DNA from 2 places in the Clostridium lapidicellarium genome. Region 1 is predicted to be linked to the other one. Evidence: a T-box and tRNA genes for the amino acid it is inferred to sense, from the RefSeq annotation. Region 1 holds a T-box; the other holds one or more tRNA genes.

Region 1 (3,422 bases):
TTTTAATAAATGCTTTATAAATTATGACATATTAAACTTGCTTAGTATGCTCTTCCCCAATAAACCAGTTTACTAGCCTTTTTACCACAACATACACAGGTGCCCGAAATACGTTCCTGGTCAAAGGGAATGCACCTCGAAGTCGCTCCTGTAATTTCCCTGATCTTTTCTTCACATTTAGCATCTCCACACCACATTGCCCTGACAAAGCCAGATTTATTTTCCTGTATATCTTTAAATTCATCCATATTCAAGGCATCTCTGGTATTATTATCTCTAAAAGATTTTGCCCTTTCAAACATGGAATTGTGAATTTTGTCTAAAAGATCAGTCACATTTTTTTCTAAATTGTCCATGGGCACAGTTATTTTTTCTCCCGTATCCCTTCTTGCCAGTACGACCTGGTTCTTCTCAATATCCCTCGGTCCTACCTCAAGGCGGATTGGAACACCTTTCATCTCGTATTCACTGAATTTCCAGCCTGCTGTTTTATCAGGATCATCGTCAATTCTAACTCTCACAACCTTAGACAACCTGTCTTTCAATTCATATGCCTTCTTAAGCACACCTTCCTTATGCTGTGCTATAGGTACTACAATCACCTGTATTGGTGCTATCCTGGGAGGCATAACCATGCCATCGTCATCGCCGTGTACCATTATTATAGCACCGATCAACCTGGTAGTCACAGCCCAGGTAGTATAATGTACATACCTTTGCTTACCTTCCTTGTCAGAATATTGTATGCCGAATGCCCTGGCAAAATTTTCACCCAGATAATGGGATGTACCCGCCTGCAGAGCCTTGCCATCGTGCATCAGACTCTCAATAGTGTAAGTGTCAACGGCACCTGCAAATTTTTCGCTCTCAGTTTTTTTACCTTGAATTACCGGCATGGCCAAAACATCTTTACACAGTTTAGAATATAAATTCAATATATACCTGGTCTCTTTTTCAGCTTCCTCTTTAGTGGCATGAATAGTATGACCTTCCTGCCACAAAAATTCAGCTGTTCTCAGAAACGGCCTAGTTGTCTTTTCCCATCTCACTACAGAACACCATTGGTTATACAATTTCGGCAAATCCTTATAGGAATGAATTATTTTAGCAAAATGATCGCAAAACAGTGTCTCCGAAGTCGGCCTGACACATAGTTTCTCTGAAAGCTTTTCATTCCCTCCCTCGGTTACCCAGGCTACTTCCGGCGCAAATCCCTCTACGTGTTCCTTTTCTTTCTGAAGTAAATGCTCTGGAATAAGTACAGGCATATATACATTGTGATGACCTGATTCCTTGAGTCTTTTATCCACATATTCTTTAATGCCCTCCCAAATGGCATAGCCATACGGCCGTATTATCATACATCCTCTTACACTAGAATAATCTGCCAGCTCCGCTTTTCTTACAATATCCGTATACCATTGAGCAAAATCTTCATCTCTAGATGTTATCTGTTCCACCAATTTTTTATCCAACTTAACTACCTCCAAAATCTAAATAATAATTTTAAATACAAAAAAAACCTCCAATCCCCTCACAAGGGACCGAGGTCACATACGGCGGTACCACCCTATTTAACATATTCAAATATATTCACTCTGCTTGCATCTATAACGATGATTTCACCGCTGTATCCTACTATCGTTTCAAATACAGAACTCCAAGGCAGGTTCAACACACCTCTTTGGGAAATTTCCACCTTTCATTCCCCTCTCTGCAAAAAAACAGTATATCTACTAATCCTTATCTTTGCGTTCTCCATATTTACCTAATTTTTTCATGCTTATTTTATATAATAGAGTATAAAAAATCAAATGTCAATAGTTTTTTATACTGCGGAATCGAAAATCAGCGGTAAAATGCCGCTATAGTTCTCATAATATCCTCCATCCTATCCTCGATTAAGTCAGAAGTATCTTCCATAGAATTTTTTAAACTCATGGGCTTATTTTCAATGCTAAAAAGAGAAGTTGCCCCCATAGAATACAGATTCTTATAGCCTTCTCCCAATCCTCCGGACAATATGATAACAGGTTTATCATATTTCTTGGCTAATTTGGCAATTCCGGAGGGTGCTTTGCCAAAACAGGTTTGAAAATCGGTATTTCCCTCACCTGTTATTATCAGGTCGCTATTTTTAACTTTATCTTCCATGTGAGTAACATCCATTACAATATCTATCCCGTTTTTTAATTTCGCTTTCAAGAACACAATAAGTGCAAACCCAAGGCCTCCGGCCGCACCTGCGCCTGCTGTTTCTGAAAGATCTTCGTTAAAGATATCCTTTACAACACCGGCATAATGACGCAAATTCCTGTCTAATATTTCAACCATCCTGGGAGTTGCATTTTTTTGAGGCCCATATACGGCAGAAGCTCCATTTTCGCCGCACAGAGGGTTATTTACATCTGAAGCTGCAATAAATTGACTCTCATAAATTCTTTTGTCCATTTTACTCAAATCAATTTTTACAAGCTTGTCAAGATTTCCGCCGCCGCAGGAAATCTCCCTGCCGTATCTATCAAAAAACCTTGCTCCAAGAGCCTGAAGCATTCCTGCTCCACCGTCATTTGTAGCACTGCCTCCAATTCCAACTATAAATTTTCTGCATCCCCTGTCAAGAGCACTTTCTATAAGCTCGCCAGTGCCAAAAGATGTAGTTACAAGAGGGTTCCGCTTATCTTTGGGAACAAGGTACAGCCCTGACGCAGAAGCCATTTCGATAACTGCCGTGCCATTTCTCAGGATTCCATAATATGCTTTCACCTTATCACCCAGCGGTCCCGCAACACATTCAACACACTTTTGCCCTCCGGCAGATGTAATAATTGCATCCACTGTTCCTTCACCTCCATCTGCAATTGGAGCTTCGGTTACCTCTATATCAGCTGATACTTTAAATATTCCCTTCTTGAGTGCGGCACATACACCTCTCGATGGCAGACTGCCCTTAAAGGAATCTGGTGCAAGAAGTACTTTCAATTTTATTACCTCCATGATTATACATTAATTATGATTATATATTATGTATTCTATAGACCATCCAAATTTCCCTTTCCCCCCATTAATATAATCCGGCAAAAAATTACATACTAGAATTGGGAGGCGAACCTATATGAAATTAAAAAATTTAATTCCGGCAGTTATTTTCATCCTTTTAAGCAGCCTAATTTGTACAAATACAAACGCCTTTTCAGGCAGTCACTATATAAAAAACCCAAAAGTTCCAAAATATCTTTATGTAATACAGCAGAATAATTTAAGTGCTGCAGAAAATACCATGATAGCAACACTTCAGGGAGTAATATCAGACAAATCCGACTCCCAGATATATACCTTAAATAAAAACCAGCCGGATTATAAAATATGGCTGGAGGATCTTAAAAAAAATTATGGTGTCAACTATATTATGGTGGATGATC
Region 2 (3,422 bases), on a different contig from region 1:
TATCCGGTTCCGATGTTAAAGTTTCTCCTGCAACAGATAAACTTAAATCGATGGGTGCTAAAATATATATAGGCCAAACTGCCGAAAATATAACACTGGATATAGATTTGGTAGTATACACCGCTGCTATATCCAAAGACAATGAAGAACTCTTAAAGGCAAAAGACTTAAAAATTCCCTTGATGTCCAGAGCTGAATTCTTAGGAAATATAATGAAAGGCCATAAATACAACGTAGCAGTATCCGGAGCCCATGGTAAAACCACCACTACTTCTATGCTGTCTTCCATAACACTAAAGGCAAATTTGGATCCCACAATATTGGTAGGCGGAAATTTGGATATCATAAACGGAAATGTCAGGACAGGAGACAGTCCGTACTTTATTACAGAAGCTTGTGAATACAAGGGATCCTTTTTAAAATTTTTCCCGTTTATAGGTGTAATTTTAAATATAGATGCCGAACACCTTGACTATTATAAAAATATAGAAAATGTACAAAATGCTTTTTTGAAATTTGCCAAATTGATCCCCAAAAATGGCTATCTGGTATGTTACAGTGATGATAATAGAATAAATAACATAATGCCCGATGTAGACTGCAATATAATAACCTACGGCATAAACAGCGGTAGAATTACCGCCAAAGATATACATTTTGACGAAGTTGGATGTGCTTGTTTCAAAGTATATAAAGATAATAAAATTATACTTTCTTTACATTTAGCTGTCCCGGGCAAACACAATATATTAAATGCACTTGCCAGCATAGCCGTCTCCTTAATTTTAAATATATCAACTGAAAACATTAAATCCGCCTTAGAAAGTTTCAAAGGTACTCACAGAAGATTTGAAATAAAAAGTAAGAAAAACGGAATAACTGTGGTAGACGATTACGCACACCATCCTACCGAAATAAGAGCTACCTTAAATACGGCTCAAAATTATCCACATAAAAGAATAATTTGCGTTTTTCAACCCCACACATTTTCAAGAACTATCAATCTTTATAAAGAATTTACCTCCGCTTTCGACAATGTGGATGAATTGATACTTACAGACATATTCCCTGCGAGGGAAAAAGATACTGGAAAAGTAAGTTCAGCCATGTTAGCCAGGGACATTTCAAAGCGAGGAGTAAAATGCAGTTATATTAAAAGCTTCAATTCAATAGTAGAATATTTGAAAAGAGATTTAAAGGACGGAGACCTATTTTTAACTATAGGTGCAGGTGATGTTTACAAAATAGGAGAAATGTATCTGCAATAATTTAGTGTAAAATGCCTCCAATAAGGTAATACTATAGTCAAAGTTATTGGAGGTGTTTCATTTGAAAAACTTTTTAATATCTGCATCCGTCGACATATTTTTAATTTTATTGTCCTATTTTCTGTTTGTAAAAATAATCAGCGGACCTACAAGACACAAGCTATACGAAAAATTTTTTAGATCTTTCGCCAGATTTATAATTTACCTGTTTTTTATAACCTTGCTCATAACAGGTCTAAGTGCATTCATCTTATATAGAACTTCTTATATAGCTTATATAAATATAATATCTCCTGCCCTAGTATCCGTATTAGTAGGATTTTTAATGTCAACAGTTCCTACAAAAGGTGAAGGCGATAATTCCAATATAACTACGAAATCAAACGATTTCTAAATTTAAATAAAATTTTTACTGTGACGTTCATATAATATATGCTATAATATATTATATGAACGGGGTGTAGCGCAGATGGTAGCGCGCTTGCTTCGGGAGCAAGAGGTCGCAGGTTCAAATCCTGTCACTCCGACCATTTATAAAAGCAATTTGTATATTGTGCAAAGTTAAAACCCCAGCTTACCTTTAAGCTAGGGTTTACTTACATAAAAAACAATTTTTTGATTTATCAACAAACCAATTATACAAGGAGTTGTACCATTAATGAAAAGTCAATATAAAGATCTATTTAAATCCCTAATAGAATCTTATTATAAGGGAAACTTTGAAGATAAAATAAAATTTATTTTGTCAAAAAACAAAATCAGCAAACAGGAGTTGTGCAAAATCATATCTTCATTATGCGGTACAAATATAAATTATAGCCCTGACTTCATAGAAGATTTAAAAAAATCAATAATCTCCTATAAACCAGATGGAAAAATAGTCAACAAAGTAAAACATTGTTCAATGGAATGTGCAGATAAAGATGGTAAAACACTGTGCCAAAAATCCTGTCCATTTGACGCCATATTGGTGGATACCAATAAAAATACTACTTATATAGACAAAGATAAATGCATTGACTGCGGTTTTTGCGTAGAAGCCTGCCCTACAGGAGGAATAATGGATAAAGTTCAATTTTTGCCGTTGGCCAATCTATTAAAAAGTGGTTCTCCGGTAATAGCAATTGTAGCTCCGGCTATAATAGGTCAATTCGGGAAAGATGTGACTTTAGGGAAACTTAGAAGTGCTTTTAAAAAATTAGGATTTGCAGATATGATCGAAGTGGCATTCTTTGCAGATATGTTAACTTTAAAAGAAGCTGTAGAATTCAATAATTACGTAAAAAATGAAAAAGATTTTATGATAACTTCCTGCTGTTGTCCTATGTGGGTAGGCATGTTAAAGAAAATTTACAATAATCTTATAAAATATGTATCACCTTCTGTTTCACCTATGGCTGCAGGGGGAAGAGTGCTTAAAAAATTAAATCCAAATTGTAAAGTGGTATTTATAGGTCCCTGCATCGCCAAAAAATCTGAAGCCAGGGAAAAAGATATAACTAAAGATATAGATTTTGTATTAACTTTCTCAGAAATAAAGGACATATTTGATACCCTCGATATACATCCAAGTGAACTCAAGGAGGAACTTTCTCCGGAATATGCTTCCAGAGGCGGAAGATTATATGCCCGTACCGGTGGTGTATCAATTGCAGTAAGTGAAGCCGTAAAGAGAATCTTCCCTGAAAAATATAAATTATTCAGGGCAGTAAAAGCAAATGGGGTAAGAGAATGCAAATCCATACTTTCCAAAGCTCAAAATGGAGAAATAAAAGCCAATTTCATTGAAGGCATGGGGTGTATCGGTGGATGTGTAGGAGGACCTAAAGCAATAATTCCAAAAGAAGAAGGCAAAAAACAGGTAAACAGATTTGCCGGGAATTCCAAAATAAAGGTTTCCATTGACAGTAATTGTATGAACGAAATTCTGGCTAAAATCAATATAAATTCTGTAGATGATTTCAAAAACAAAAATAAAATAAAACTATTGGAGAGGTTTTTTTAATATTTGCAGATCATAATGGGAGGGAAAATGGTTATGTTTAAAAATATTCAGGGGGCTATTTTCGACATGGATGGAACCTTAGTGGATTCCATGTGGCTGTGGGAAGATATCGATAAAAAATATCTCAATAAAAAAAATATATCATTTAC

Evidence for each region. The T-box of region 1 lies ahead of proS (proline--tRNA ligase). A T-box ahead of a tRNA ligase gene usually reads a tRNA of that ligase, here a tRNA-Pro.
Region 2: it has a tRNA-Pro gene. The T-box ahead of proS (proline--tRNA ligase) is inferred to sense a tRNA for this amino acid. The anticodon was not compared.

The regions. Positions count from the first base shown of each region.
Region 1 covers NZ_JBGFFE010000007.1:109,271-112,692, forward strand. The annotation lists gene proS (proline--tRNA ligase) at 42-1,475, opposite strand; T-box leader at 1,537-1,759, opposite strand; gene AB8S09_RS07235 (glycerate kinase family protein) at 1,849-2,982, opposite strand; gene AB8S09_RS07240 (GxGYxYP domain-containing protein) at 3,116-3,422, shown strand, end outside.
Region 2 covers NZ_JBGFFE010000006.1:36,132-39,553, forward strand. The annotation lists gene murC (UDP-N-acetylmuramate--L-alanine ligase) at 1-1,268, shown strand, start outside; gene AB8S09_RS06015 (hypothetical protein) at 1,330-1,662, shown strand; tRNA gene AB8S09_RS06020 (tRNA-Pro) at 1,723-1,798, shown strand; gene AB8S09_RS06025 ([Fe-Fe] hydrogenase large subunit C-terminal domain-containing protein) at 1,927-3,273, shown strand; gene AB8S09_RS06030 (HAD family hydrolase) at 3,307-3,422, shown strand, end outside.